2 regions of the Streptomyces sp. VNUA24 genome follow, and region 1 is predicted to be linked to the other one. Evidence: riboswitches for the same ligand, from Rfam matches in the RefSeq annotation. Region 1 holds a riboswitch; the other holds the start of a gene.
The links. A riboswitch is a leader RNA that binds a small molecule or an ion and turns the genes downstream of it on or off. The one in region 1 is predicted to bind S-adenosylmethionine.

Region 1 (7,414 bases):
TCGCCGCCGAGCGGCTGGACGAAGCCGGCCAGCTGCGGCCAGTGCATGTTGAGCAGGGGGCGGGCCATGAGTTCCGTCACACGGCCGCCCTGGCCGGCGGCGGAGCCGAGGGGGCGGTCGTACATCGCCTTGACGAGGTCGACCCCGGGGTCCGTGAGCAGCGGGCCCACGATCCCGGAGACGAAGTCGGACGAGAACTCCCGGAGGTCGGCGTCGATGAAACAGACGATGTCGCCCCGGGTGACGAGCAGCGAGCGCCACAGCACCTCGCCCTTGCCGGGCACGGCCGGGACGCGGGGCAGGATGTCGTCGCGGTGGACGACGCGCGCCCCGGCCGCCGCCGCGACCTGCGACGTCCGGTCGGTGGAGCCGGAGTCGACGACCACGATCTCGTCGACGAGCGGGACCTGCCGCATGAGGTCGTGGCGGATGATCGCGACGATGTCGCCGACGGTCTCCTCCTCGTTCAGCGCGGGCAGGACGACGCTGACCGACTGGCCGCTCGCTCGTTTCGCGGCCATGATCCTGTGGAGCGGGCGGTCGGCCGTGGACCAGGAGCGGGTGTTCAGCCAGTGCTCGACTTCCTTCAGCACAGTGCGCGGCTCCTCTGCGTTCATCTCGCGGTTCGGACGGCTCTCTCAACTGTCCTGGCCTTCGGTTACAGTCTTGGACAACGCTGGTGACCATCGCATGTCGGTGCCCGTCGGCTCATACAACCAAATACCGCTCATCCAGAGGGGCAGAGGGATACGGCCCGATGAAGCCCCGGCAACCCTCCAGCCGGTCTGACCACGTCGTCGTGGTGAGGCTCCCGGCTCGGGAAGGTGCCAAATCCGTCTCGCGGCGAAGTGCGCCGCGAGGAAGATGAGGAGAAAGGGCCTCGCCTCCATGGCTGCGCAGACTGTTGCAAGCACCACCGACTCCCCCTCCACAGTAGACCTCGGCCCCGCCGCCGCACTGAGCTGTCGTGAGTGCGGCCACCGCGTCCCCCTCGGGCCGGTCTTCGCCTGCGAGGAGTGTTTCGGGCCGCTGGAGATCGCGTACGACTACTCCGCCTACGACACGGAGGAGCTGCGCAAGCGGATCGAGTCCGGTCCCGCGAACATCTGGCGGTACGCCCCCCTGCTGCCCGTCCCGGCCGACGTGGCGACCAAGCCGAACATCAATCCCGGCTGGACCCAGCTCGTGCAGGCCGACAACCTGGCCGCCGCGCTCGGCGTCGACGCCGGCAAGCTCTTCGTCAAGGACGACTCCGGCAACCCCACGCACTCCTTCAAGGACCGGGTCGTCGCCCAGGCGCTGGAGGCGGCCCGCGCCTTCGGCTTCACCACCCTGTCCTGCTCCTCCACGGGCAACCTGGCCGGCGCCGTCGGCGCCGCCGCCGCCCGCGCCGGCTTCCGGTCCTGCGTGTTCATCCCGCACGACCTGGAGCAGGGCAAGGTCGTCATGGCCGCGGTCTACGGCGGCGAGCTGGTCGGCATCGAGGGCAACTACGACGACGTGAACCGCTTCTGCTCCGAGCTGATCGGCGACCCGGCCGGCGAGGGCTGGGGCTTCGTGAACGTCAACCTGCGGCCGTACTACGCGGAGGGCTCCAAGACCCTGGCGTACGAGATCTGCGAGCAGCTGGGCTGGAAGCTCCCGGATCAGCTGGTCGTGCCGATCGCCTCCGGGTCGCAGCTCACGAAGATCGACAAGGGGCTGCAGGAGCTGATCAAGCTCGGGCTCGTCGAGGACAAGCCGTACAAGATCTTCGGTGCGCAGGCCGAGGGCTGCTCGCCGGTGTCGGTGGCGTACAAGGCGGGCCACGACGTCGTACGGCCGCAGAAGCCGAACACCATCGCGAAGTCGCTGGCGATCGGCAACCCGGCGGACGGGCCGTACGTGCTCGACATCGCGCGGCGGACCGGGGGGGCCGTGGAGGACGTGACGGACGAGCAGGTCGTCGAGGCGATCAAGCTGCTCGCGCGGACCGAGGGGATCTTCGCCGAGACCGCCGGTGGTGTGACCGTCGGCGTGACGAAGAAGCTGATCGAGGACGGGCTGCTCGACCCGACGCTCACCACGGTCGTGCTCAACACCGGTGACGGTCTCAAGACGCTGGACGCGGTGGCGGGGACGGGGCTCACCGCCACCATCCGGCCCAGCCTTGATTCGTTCCGCGAGGCCGGTCTCGCGTAAGCAGGACCCGTCAGCAAGTCGTTCTGCTGCGGGTAAGTGGGGGCTTGTCGCGCAGTTCCCCGCGCCCCTTAGGTTCGCTGCACTCCCCGGAGGTTTCACATCATGTCCGTCAACGTCCGCATTCCGACCATCCTTCGCACCTACACCGGCGGGCAGGCCGAGGTCAGTGCCGAGGGCGGCACCCTCGCCGAGGTCATCGCCGACCTGGAGAAGAACCACAACGGGATCGCCGCCCGGGTTCTCGACGACCAGGGCAAGCTGCGGCGGTTCGTGAACGTGTACGTGAACGACGACGACGTCCGGTTCGAGCAGGGGCTGGAGACGGCGACGCCGGACGGCGCGGGCGTGTCGATCATTCCGGCCGTCGCGGGTGGCTGACCCCCGGTCCGTACCGGTCGGTAGTAACCGTCGGTAACTTCGATTACCGAGCGTTCATCGAATTGCCCCCTCCGTGAGAGAAGCGGAGGGGGCAATTCTCTATGGTTGAGCACTGTAGAGTTGGGGAACCCGGTCCGATCACCGTAGTGATTCCATGCCGGACGCATATGTGATTCCGCCGCACGCCCTATATGAAGTAGCCAAAGTGTGCAGGGTATTTGCGTGTTTCGCTCCTTTTGTGGAGCCCGACTTGCCCTGAATTCGGGCGAATTGTTCGTACATTCCCGACCGGTCGTGTCCAGATTTCTCGTCCGATTGACCTGTTGCAGAGGGCAGTTGGACAGATACATTCGGCCGCGGTCGACGCGTTCCGGCGCACACCCCCAACCGTTGGGGGGTGAGGTCTGACCCGGATCCGCGAAGTGTGGATCTGTGCAAGGGCCAGTAATAGGGGAGTTAGGCATGGCTCAGGGCACCGTCAAGTGGTTCAACGCGGAGAAGGGGTACGGCTTCATCGCGGTCGACGGTGGTGCGGATGTATTCGTCCACTACAGCGCGATTCAGATGGACGGCTACCGCACCCTGGAAGAGGGCCAGCGGGTCGAGTTCGAGATCTCGCAGGGTCAGAAGGGGCCGCAGGCGGACATGGTCCGGCTCGCGGCCGGCTGAAGTACGCGCCGGGTTTCAACGCAGCGACGTTCTTCGTTCTTCGTAGGAGGGCTCGCACCCCGCTCCGGGGTGCGGGCCCTCTTGTGTGCGCAGGCCCCCGGACCGGTCCCGGAGGGGTGCGCACCGGGGTCGCGCGCGGGGCGCGAGGGGCGCGTTCACCTGCGGATCATCGAGAGGCGCTTGCACTCGCAGGGGGCGAGTGCTAATCATTGGCGTTAGCACTCTGAAGGTGAGAGTGACAACGAGGACCGGGTCGGCGAGGCCCGCAGGCCGGGTGGGGCAAGGAACCACGAGGCAGGCAGGCCGTCCGTCGCGGGCGCCAGCGCGGTCCGGAGCAATCCACCCCCTGTCCGGGAGGACCACTTCACATGGCCAAGATCATCGCGTTCGACGAGGAGGCACGGCGCGGCCTCGAGCGCGGCATGAACCAGCTCGCGGACGCCGTCAAGGTGACGCTCGGCCCCAAGGGCCGCAACGTCGTCCTCGAGAAGAAGTGGGGCGCCCCCACGATCACCAACGATGGTGTGTCCATCGCCAAGGAGATCGAGCTCGAGGACCCGTACGAGAAGATCGGCGCCGAGCTGGTCAAGGAAGTCGCCAAGAAGACGGACGACGTCGCCGGTGACGGTACGACCACCGCGACCGTCCTCGCCCAGGCGCTCGTACGCGAGGGCCTGCGCAACGTCGCCGCCGGTGCCAACCCGATGGCCCTCAAGCGCGGCATCGAGAAGGCCGTCGAGGCCGTCTCCGGCGCCCTGCTGGAGCAGGCGAAGGATGTCGAGACCAAGGAGCAGATCGCTTCCACGGCCTCCATCTCCGCCGCCGACACCCAGATCGGCGAGCTCATCGCCGAGGCCATGGACAAGGTCGGCAAGGAAGGCGTCATCACCGTCGAGGAGTCCCAGACCTTCGGTCTGGAGCTGGAGCTCACCGAGGGTATGCGCTTCGACAAGGGCTACATCTCGGCGTACTTCGCCACCGACATGGAGCGTATGGAGGCCGTCCTCGACGACCCGTACATCCTGATCGCGAACTCCAAGATCGCGAACGTCAAGGACCTGCTCCCGCTCCTGGAGAAGGTCATGCAGTCGGGCAAGCCGCTGCTGATCATCGCCGAGGACGTCGAGGGCGAGGCCCTGTCGACCCTGGTCGTCAACAAGATCCGTGGCACCTTCAAGTCCGTCGCCGTCAAGGCCCCGGGCTTCGGCGACCGCCGCAAGGCGATGCTGAACGACATCGCCATCCTCACCGGCGGCGAGGTGATCTCCGAGGAGGTCGGCCTCAAGCTGGAGAACACCACGATCGACCTGCTGGGCCGCGCCCGCAAGGTCGTCATCACCAAGGACGAGACCACGATCGTCGACGGGTCCGGCTCCTCGGAGCAGGTCCAGGGCCGGGTCAACCAGATCCGCGCCGAGATCGAGAACAGCGACTCGGACTACGACCGCGAGAAGCTCCAGGAGCGCCTGGCGAAGCTCGCGGGCGGCGTGGCCGTCATCAAGGCCGGTGCCGCGACCGAGGTCGAGCTCAAGGAGCGCAAGCACCGCATCGAGGACGCCGTTCGCAACGCGAAGGCGGCCGTCGAGGAGGGCATCGTCGCCGGTGGTGGCGTGGCCCTGCTGCAGGCCTCCTCGGTCTTCGAGAAGCTGGAGCTGTCGGGTGACGAGGCGACCGGCGCCAACGCCGTGAAGCTCGCCCTGGAGGCCCCGCTCAAGCAGATCGCCGTCAACGGTGGCCTGGAGGGCGGTGTCATCGTCGAGAAGGTGCGCAACCTCCCCGTCGGCCACGGCCTGAACGCCGCGACCGGTGAGTACGTCGACATGATCGCCGAGGGCATCATCGACCCGGCGAAGGTCACGCGCTCCGCGCTGCAGAACGCGGCCTCCATCGCCGCGCTCTTCCTCACCACCGAGGCCGTCATCGCCGACAAGCCGGAGAAGGCCGCCGCGCCCGCCGGCGGCGGCATGCCGGGCGGTGACATGGACTTCTGATCGACCCCGGTCGATCACCGTCCTTCCGTACCGAGGGCGGCACTCCCTGGACCCAGGGGGTGCCGCCCTCGGGCGTGTCCGGGGTCACATCGGAGGCGGGGGCGGGGGCGGAATGCCGGGGTGGGCGAGGCGGTTGTCCGGAGGGTGGCTATATGCACGCGCATGTAATGCGAGTCACCGGCCTGTTCCATCCGTTCGTCCCCGAGGAGCCCTCACGTGACCACCGCCTCCCCCTCCCGTGCCGCCGAGGTACTGTCCCGGCCCGTCACGATCAACGGTCTGACCGTTCCCAACCGGATCGCCATGGCGCCCATGACGCGCACGTTCTCGCCCGGCGGTGTGCCGGGGGCGGACGTGGCCGCGTACTACGGACGGCGGGCGGCCGCGGGGGTCGGCCTGATCGTGACCGAGGGGACCTACGTCGGGCACGAGACCGCCGGTGACGTGCACAACGTGCCGAGGTTCGCCGGTGAGGAGCAGCTCGCGGGCTGGGCGAGGGTCGCGGAGGCGGTGCACGCCCACGGCGGCACCATCGTCCCGCAGCTGTGGCACATCGGGGCCGTCCGGCGGCAGGGACAGCTCTTCCCCGACGCGCCGGTCCTCGGCCCGTCCGGGCTGCGGGTCGACGGCACCGAGGCCGAGGGCGGCCGGGCCATGACGCAGGCCGACATCGACGAGGTCGTCGAGGCGTTCGCCAAGTCCGCCGCCGAGGCCGAGCGCATCGGCATGGACGGCGTCGAGCTGCACGGCGCCCACGGCTACCTCATCGACCAGTTCCTCTGGGAGCGCACCAACCGCCGCACCGACGCCTACGGCGGCGACCTCGTCTCCCGGACGAAGTTCGCGGCGGAGGTCGTGGCGGCCGTGCGGGACTCCGTGTCGGCCGGCTTCCCCGTCATCTTCCGCTACTCGCAGTGGAAGCAGGACGGGTACGACGCGCGCCTCGCCCACACGCCCGAGGAGCTGGAGGCCCTGCTGAACCCGCTCGTCGCGGCCGGCGTCGACGCGTTCCACGCGTCCACGCGCCGCTACTGGCAGGCGGAGTTCGAGGGTTCCGAGCTGAACCTCGCGGGCTGGACGAAGAAGCTCACCGGCAAGCCCGCCATCACGGTCGGCTCGGTGGGCCTGGACGGCGAGTTCCTCACCGCGTTCGCCGGTGAGGGCGCGCCGTCGAAGGGGATCGACGACCTGCTGAACAGCCTGGAGGCCGAGGAGTTCGACCTCGTCGCCGTGGGCCGCGCGCTCCTCCAGGACCCGCAGTGGGCCGCGAAGGTCCTTGACGGCCGCTTCGACGAACTGAAGGCGTTCCAGCCGGCGGCGCTGACCTCGCTCAGCTGAGCTTCGCCGGGGCGGTCGTACGGGTGTTGCCCTGCCGCTCCTGTCGCCCCTGCTCCTCCCGCTGCTCCTGTCGTCGCCGGTCCATCGCCGCACGGATCTCCGCCGCGAGGGTGCGGACGGTCGACGAGGACAGGGGCGCGTCGGGGCGACGCGCCGGAGCGCGTTCGCCCCGGCAGGGGCCGCAGACGCCGCCCGGCAGGGCCTCCGGTCGGCCCGGGGTGCGGCAGTGGGCGCATTCCAGCATGCGCAGGGGAGGGCGGGACGACGACGGCTCCGGGGCCTGCCGCGGTTCCGGCTCCGGGGGGAGCTTGTCGCGGAGGCGGGTGCGGATGAGGGCCGCCGGGCTGTGGACGGGGGTGGGGAGGCCCGCCGTGAGGGCCCGGCGGATCGTCTCGTCGGTCGCGCCCCGCTCGAACCACGGCAGCAGCAGCGGAGCCAGGTCCGCGCAGTCGGCCTGGGAGAGGGAGAGCGCGGGGGTCTCCCGGCCCAGGGCCGCGAGGAGGATGTGGGCGCGGGAGCGGGTCGGCGGCGGCTTGTGCGACTCCTCCGGTACGTCACCCCGGGTGAACCTCGCCCACCAGTCGTCGTCGCGCGCGGTACGGGAGAACCACGTTCGGGTGATCCAGTGGGAGGTCCCCGACACGGCGGTCAGATGTTCGCGGCCCCGGCGCAAGTGCCCTGCCGCCTGGAGCCTGTTGAGGGCGGTCCGCAGGGCGCACTGGCCGTACGGCAGCTCCTTGGCCAGCGTCTTCACGCTGATGTCGGCGCCGTCGGGGAGGCGATCCAGGTACGCGGCGATCGCCGCCTCGCGGGGGAGGAGGTCCGCGAAGTCATGTGCGGTGCGCGGGAGTTGACCG
Region 2 (7,414 bases), 1.9 Mb from region 1:
CTGGGCGCCGGCGAGCGAACCCAGCGACTCCCGCATGGTGTTGACGCGGTCCTGCTGGCGGGCGATCGAGTCCTGCGCGGTGCCGACCTGCTCGCGCAGCTCGTCGGCGCGCTCGTCGGCCTTGTTGAACGCCTCGGTGGCCCGCTCGGCCTCCTCGTACAGCCGGTCCACCTCGGCCCGGGTGGTGTCGTGCGGCGCGGCAGCGGCCTGCTGGACGGGGATGGCGCCGAGGGCGGCGGCAGCGGCGGACAGCACACCGAGGGCGGCGGCCGCGCCCCGGTCGAACCCGGACGGTACAAGGCGACTGTGGGACACCACGGGAAGCCGCACTCCCTTCGACGACGGACAGGGCCCTCCCGTGGCCGTGCACGGCCCCGCAGGGGGTGTGCTCACGGCGGGTGAGGGAGGCGCGGCCGACAGTAGCCGCGCCACCGTGTCACAGCCAAAGACCTCCGCGACCACACAGCGTGACGTCCGGGCTGGGACCCAGGTCACCGGCGGGGGAAGGGGTCAGCGCGTGGTGCGGGAATTCGCCCGTTCGGGCGGCACTGTGTCCTGATCTTGAAGAAAAACAGGGCCGACCGTCACGTTGTGTGACGAGCGGCCCTGTTCTCTCAGGCGCGGGGGTGTCAGCCGACGACGCGGACACCGAACTGGAAGGAACCGATGGTGTCCATCGACTCGTAGCGGACGACCTTGCCCGGGTACGGGGCGTGGATGACGGTGCCGTTGCCCGCGTAGAGGCCGACGTGCCCGAGGTTGTTGAAGAACACCAGGTCGCCCGGCATGAGCTGGTCGCGGCCGATCTTCGTACCGTCGTTCTGCTGCGTGTACGTGGTCCGGCTGATCGAGACACCGGCCTGGGCGTACGCCCACTGGGTCAGCCCGGAGCAGTCGTAGGAGTTGGGGCCGCTGCCGCCGGAGACGTAGGGCTTGCCGAGCTGGGTGTCCGCGGCGGCGAGGGCGGCGGCGCCCCAGCTGGAGGCGGGCGTCTCCTTGCCGAGGTCGACGCGGTCCCCGGCGTCGCGGCTCGCGCGGGTCTCCTGCTCGTCCAGGGACGCCTTCTCCGCGGCCGTCAGGCTGTTGAGGAGCCTGTTCGCCGCGGCCAGCTTGTTCTGGACTTCCTTCTTCTTCTTGGCCAGGGTCTCGCGGGTGTCCGCGAGGTCCTCCAGCTTCTCCGTGGCCTCCTGGCGCTGCTGCGCGAGGGCGCGCTGCTTGTCCTGGATCTTCTTGAGCGCGTCGACCTGCTGGCTGGTCAGCTGGTCGAGCGTGGCGGCCTTGTCGAGGTAGTCGTCCGGGTCGGCGGAGAGGAAGAGCTGGATCGAGGAGTCGATGCCGCCCGAGCGGTACTGGGCACTGGCCGCCAGACCTATGCCCTCACGCAGCTCGTTGAGTTCTTCCTGGCCCTTGGCGACGTTGTCCTGGATCGCGGAGATCTCCTTCTCGAGCTTCTCCTGCTTCTCCTCGGCACCGTTGAGCTTGTCCGTGGCCCGCCCGGCGTCCTCGTAGAGCTTGTGGACCTTGGCCTTGACCTCGTCCTTGCTGGGCTTCTCCGAGGGCGCGGCGTTGGCGGCCTGCGAGGAGATGGCCACGGCAGCGGCGGCAGCGGTGGTGAGCACGGTCACGCGCGCACGGCTCGGCTGCTTCGGTCGACGGTGGGACGCCACGGTAGGTGAACTCCTTCATAGGAGCGACCGGCCGGCGGGGACTCCGGCGACGATCACCCGTTCAGAGGTTTGAGCCCAGACCCTAGTGACCCAACGGTGATCACTTCAAATCCCCCACAGGAAAAATCCCACCCCACGGCGCACAATTTACACTCAACACACATCCAGTAATGCTCGGTTGACGCTACGTTGCGCAACAGTTCCGTCAATTCGGGCATAGCGCCTGTTCGTTGCCGTTGCGGGCGGACGGCAACGAACGATCCCGAAGGGTCAGGAAAGCCGCTTGAGGAGCACCGCGGACGCCACCGGGCGGGCGCCCGCCTTGGCGATCCCGTCGGCCACCTCGCGGTCGGTGGAGGCGACGATGACGGGCCGGCCGGGCGGCTCGGCCCGCACCAGCTGACGGATCAACTCGTCGGCGGTGACACCCGGCTTGGAGAACAGCACCCGCACCCCGCGCGGCGGCGCGAGCAGCACCGGCGCGGCCAGCTCGGCCCCGTCGAAGACACAGGTGACCTCGGCGCCGGTCTGGGCGGCGAGCTGGGAGAGCTGTCCGAGGAGTCTGAGGCGCTGCTTCTCCAGCGGCATCTGCGGATAGCCGGTCTTGGTCACGTTGTAGCCGTCGACGACGAGGTGCGCCTGCGGCAGCGCCAGCAACTGGTCCAGGATCGCCGGGTCGTTCTCCGACAGGGCGCGGGCGGCGATGTCCTTCGGGGTCATCCGCCCGGGCTCGACCGCGTCGACGGTCTCGGCGGGCCGTACGGAGACCGGCGGCAGCGCCAGCTCCCGCCGCAGCCCCTGGGCGGCGTCCAGCACCGTGTCGAGCAGCAGCCGTACGCGCATGTCCTCGACGCTGCGGCCCTCGCGGGCGGCCCGCCGGGCGGCCTCCAGGGCGGCTTCCGCCTCACCGAGTCTCGCCTTGAGCCGACGGCTCTCGCTCTCGGCCGCGGACACCTGGGCATGGCCCTCGGCGCGCACGGTCTCCGTCTCGGCGTGCAGCTTGCGCAGGGCGGCCTCGCCCCGCTTGACGTCACTGAGGGCGGCCCGGAGCTTGCGGTGCAGGGAGTCGGTCTCCTTGCGCGCCGCCTCCAGCTCCGTACGCAGCCGCTCCGTCTCGGACTTGGTGTGGGCGCGGGCCTCGGCGAGCTGCTCGCGCAGCCGGTCCAGCTCGGCCCGGCTCTCCTCGTCGGCGCGCTCGGCGTCGGCCCGCAGGGCCTCCTCACCGGCGGCGGCGACCAGCTTCACCCAGCCGGTGGGACGCAGCACGTAGGCCGCGGCCGCCACGTCCAGCGGGTCCGCCGCCGGGGGCGGCGCACCCGTGTCGAGGGCGCCGGCCAGCTCCGGGTGGGCCTCACGGAACCGCTCGCCGATCCGCTGTCTGAACAGCGTGTCGCTCTCCACCGCGGCCGCCATCGCGTTCCCGGCGAACTTCACCCGACGGGTCGGGGTGAACCGGGCGTACTGCCTGAGCTGTGCGGGCAGTTCGGCGACCGTCAGGCCGCCGAACCCGTCCGAGACGATCTGCACGACCCGTCTGCGCACGCCCTCGGGCAGCGGACGGTCGAGCACCTCGGCGGCGCCGTCGGCCGGCTCCCCGCCTGCGGTCTCCACCATCCGTCACCCCAATGTCTGTGCGGACCGGCTCCCTCAGGAGTCGGCGTCCGGCCTGTCCACGAGTTCCACCTGGTCCACGGCGTTGCACCAGCGGCAGCGCACCGACTCGATGGTCTCACTGACCACCTCGCGCTCCTCGACGTCGGGCTTTCCGGCGAGGTCGAGGTGCACGTACTCGACGACCTTCGACGAGCGCGTCACGTCGAACCTCGTGAGGTTGCCACAGAGCGTGCAGCGCCAGCGGGTGGTGTCCGTCGGCAGGGGAACCGTCATCGTGGCTGCTCTTCCTTCTTCCAGTCTCCGTGAAGCGCCGGCGTCCCGGTGCTTGTGGCTCGTAACCCTACGGCCTGACCGGCACCGGACGCCTGTTCGCCCACGGTGGGGGCGCCGATCGGTTCCGGCGGGGCGGCCGATCCTCGCGGGCGGCGAGGCGGTCTGTGCGGGTGGGTCCGGTTACGTCATGCTCTGCGCATGATCGGCAAGTGGGTCACCCCGGCCGCCCGGGCCGTACGGAACGAGTCGGCGCCCGTCACGTACGGGCTGATCGCCGTCTGCTGTGCGATCTTCCTGATCGGCCCGGCGGCGGGCCTCAACCCCGTGTACGGCACCGGGGACGAGCTGCTGGCGGCGCAGCGGGCGTACTTCCACCGCTGGGGCGTCGTCCCCGTGGAACTCTTCGGCGGCGCCCCGCGGGCGGCGCTCACCCCCCTCACCGCCCTCTTCGTCCACGGCAGCTGGCTGCACCTGCTGGGCAACATGCTCTTCCTGTTCGTCTTCGGGGCGATGGCCGAGGAACGCATGGGCCGGGTCGCGTTCGCCCTGTTCTACGTGAGCTGCGGCTACCTCGCGCTGGTGGCGTACGCGGCGGCGCACGCCGGGTCGCCCCAGTCGCTGGTCGGCGCCTCGGGGGCGATCTCGGCGGTCCTCGGCGCGTTCCTGTACCTGTTCCCCCGGGCGCGGGTGACGAGCCTCCTGCCGTTCCTCTTCTTCCTCCCGCTGCGGTTCCCGGCGTGGGTGACCCTGCCCTTCTGGGTGAGCCTGCAGTGGCTGGCGGCGGGACGGCAGACCGCGGGGCCGGGCGTCGCCTATCTGGCGCACCTGGTGGGGTTCGGACTGGGGTTCGTCTACGCATGGGGGCGTTACGGCCGGAGGGCTAGAGTGACACCGCCAGCGGACGCGTCGAAGAACGTCCCTGCTCCGGCCCCCGAGGGAGAGAACCAGCCGTGATCACCGCGATCGTCCTCATCAAGACCAGCGTGGACCGGATTCCGGAGATCGCGGAGTCGATCGCCGCGATCGACTCCGTGACCGAGGTGTTCTCCGTGACCGGTACGTACGACCTGGTCGCCATGGTCCGGGTGAAGGAGCACGAGGACCTCGCGGACGTGATCCCCGGCCGGATCAGCAAGATCCCGGGCGTCCTCGGCACGGACACGCACGTCGCCTTCCGCGCCTACTCCCAGCACGACCTGGAGGCCGCCTTCGCCATCGGGCTGGACGGCTAGCGGCCTCTCGCGCGGCCGAACGCTCCGGCGGTCAGACCGCCGGGACGCAGCGGCCGTCCTCCGTGCGGTAGTTCCACTTCGCGCCGTCACGCACCAGCTCCTTGACCGCCCCCAGGAACCGCTCCACGTGCTCGTCGGGGGTGCCCGCTCCGAAGCTCACCCGGATCGCGTTGAGGGAGCGTTCGCCGGGGGCCGCCTCGGGGGCACCGCACTCGCCCTGGCTCTGCGGATCGGTGCCGAGGAGCGTACGGACGAGGGGGTGGGCGCAGAAGAGGCCGTCGCGTACGCCGATGCCGTACTCGGCGGAGAGGGCGGCGGCGAAGTGGGAGCTGTTCCAGCCCTCGACGACGAAGGAGAGGACGCCGACGCGCGGGGCCTCGTCCCCGAACAGGGAGAGGATCCGCACCTCGGGCACCTCGGCGAGCCCTGCCCGGACGGTGTCGATCAGGTACCGCTCCCGGGCGACCAGGGTGTCGAACCCGGCCTCGGTGAGGGCCTTGCAGGCGGAGGCGATGGAGTAGGCGCCGATGACGTTGGGCGAGCCGGCCTCGTGACGGGCGGCGCTGTCGTGCCACTCGACGTCCACGCCGCCGTCCGTCCGCCGGGTCACCTTGCGGCTGGCACCGCCGCCCGCGAGGTACGGGTCGGCCTCGCGCAGCCAGTCGGCGCGCCCGGCGAGCACACCGGACCCGAACGGCGCGTACAGCTTGTGCCCCGAGAAGGCGACCCAGTCCACGTCCAGCTCCTGCACGGAGACGGGGTGGTGGGGCGCGAGCTGGGCCGCGTCGAGCACGATCCGCGCGCCGTGCGCGTGGGCGGCCGCGGCCAGCTCCCGCACCGGCCAGATCTCCCCGGTGACGTTCGAAGCACCGGTGACGCACACCAGGGCCGGCCCGTACGGGTCGCGGGCGGCGAGGGCGGTCTCCAGGGTGGCGACGGCCTGCTCCGGCGTCCGGGGCGCGTCCAGGTACGTCACCCGCGCGTCCCGCCAGGGCAGCAGCGAGGCGTGGTGCTCGGTCTCGAAGACGAAGACCTGGCAGTCGGCGGGCAGGGCCTCGGCCAGGAGGTTCAGGGAGTCCGTCGTCGACCGGGTGAAGATCAGCTGGTCGTCGTCACGGCAGTCGAGGAACTCGGCGACGGTCTTCCGGGCGTTCTCGAAGAGGTCCGTCGACAGCTGGGAGAGGTACCCGGCGCCCCGGTGCACGCTCCCGTAGTACGGCGCGTACGCGGCCACGTCGTCCCAGACGCGCTGCAGGGCGGGGGCGCTGGCGGCGTAGTCGAGCGCGGCGTAGGTGACCTCGCCACCGGTGACGAGCGGGACGGTGACATCCCGTCCCAGAACGGGCAGGGAGGCGCAAACCGACTGGTCGGCGGCAAGGGTGGAGACGCTGGAGACAGACATGGGGAACTCCCGTGAGAGGACATGCCGAAGAAGGGCACGCTGAAGAAAGGAAAAGGGGTGCGCGGAGGCGGGGCTCGGCGGCCCTATCGCATTCGCTTGCTCACGGAAGAACTCCCTCGAAGCCGCGCTTGCCGTAGACCTCGCTGCCTACGGCCCGGTCTTCACCCGGGGCACCCCGCCACGGAAGGAGGGTTGCCGGACAGCCAGCCGGGGCTATGGGCTGTCACTCATGACCTGGACCAGAACGTACGCGAGGTGATCGCCGCGCCGCAACTCTTGTCCGGATTCCGGGACGGGTGCGCCTTGGGGCTCGGGGGCGGCTCGGTTCGTTGTCGGGTGCGGGTGCGTGGGGCTTCTCGCGCAGTTCTCCGCGCCCCTAAAAGCCCAGGCCCTGCGGGCCTGAAAAGCAACGGCCTGCGGGCCTGAAAAGCACGGGGCGCAGCCCCTGCTTTTCAGGGGCGCGGGGAACTGCGCGACCAGCCCCCACTCACCCGTACCCGACCGACTACCTGTTCGTCGCCGCGACCCACCGCTCGAGAGCCTGCCGGGCCGCCCCGGAGTCGATGGACTCCGCGGCCCTGGCCATCCCGCCCCTCAACTGCTCCGCCAGCGGCGCGGACGTCGGCTCCAACGCCACCAACGCGGCCGCCGAGTTCAGCAGCACCGCGTCCCGCACGGGCCCGGTCTCCCCGCCCAGCAGCCGCCGCGCGACATCCGCGTTGTACGAGGCGTCGGCCCCCCGCAGCGCCTCCACGGGCACCAGCTCCAGGCCCACCTCGCGCGGGTCGAACGCCTCCTCGGTGACCTTGCCGTCCCGGACGACCCACACCCGTGAGGTCGCCGTGGTCGTCAGCTCGTCGAGTCCGTCGTCGCCGCGGAAGACCAGCGAGGAGTTGCCGCGTCCGGCGAAGACACCGGCCATGATGGGCGCCATCCGGGGGTCGGCGACCCCGACCGCCTGGGCCCGCACCTTCGCCGGGTTCGCCAGCGGCCCGAGCGCGTTGAAGACCGTACGGATGCCCAACTGCCCACGCGCGGCCGCCACATGACGCAGCGCCGGATGGAACTTCACCGCGAAGCAGAAGGTGATCCCGGCCTCCTCCGCGACCTCGGCCACCCGCTTCGGCGTCAGCTCCAGATTGACGCCCAACTTCTCCAGGACGTCGGAGGCCCCGGACGCCGAGGACGCGGCCCGGTTGCCGTGCTTGACGACCTTCGCGCCCGTA

Region 2: it holds a riboswitch for S-adenosylmethionine, as region 1 does, so the genes downstream of both, PYR72_RS35345 (aminotransferase class V-fold PLP-dependent enzyme) here and thrC (threonine synthase) in region 1, are expected to answer to the same signal.

The regions. Positions count from the first base shown of each region.
Region 1 covers NZ_CP119143.1:6,296,858-6,304,271, forward strand. Annotated here, with positions in the region: gene PYR72_RS27005 (glucosyl-3-phosphoglycerate synthase) at 1-593, opposite strand, end outside; SAM riboswitch class I at 725-871, shown strand; gene thrC (threonine synthase) at 889-2,181, shown strand; gene PYR72_RS27015 (MoaD/ThiS family protein) at 2,284-2,559, shown strand; gene PYR72_RS27020 (cold-shock protein) at 3,022-3,228, shown strand; gene groL (chaperonin GroEL) at 3,597-5,219, shown strand; gene PYR72_RS27030 (NADH:flavin oxidoreductase) at 5,436-6,557, shown strand; gene PYR72_RS27035 (hypothetical protein) at 6,550-7,414, opposite strand, start outside.
Region 2 covers NZ_CP119143.1:8,245,927-8,253,340, reverse strand. Annotated here, with positions in the region: gene PYR72_RS35375 (NlpC/P60 family protein) at 1-318, opposite strand, end outside; gene PYR72_RS35370 (C40 family peptidase) at 630-1,667, opposite strand; gene PYR72_RS35365 (NYN domain-containing protein) at 1,938-3,281, opposite strand; gene PYR72_RS35360 (hypothetical protein) at 3,315-3,554, opposite strand; gene PYR72_RS35355 (rhomboid family intramembrane serine protease) at 3,753-4,508, shown strand; gene PYR72_RS35350 (Lrp/AsnC ligand binding domain-containing protein) at 4,505-4,786, shown strand; gene PYR72_RS35345 (aminotransferase class V-fold PLP-dependent enzyme) at 4,818-6,188, opposite strand; SAM riboswitch class IV at 6,308-6,423, opposite strand; gene trpD (anthranilate phosphoribosyltransferase) at 6,694-7,414, opposite strand, start outside.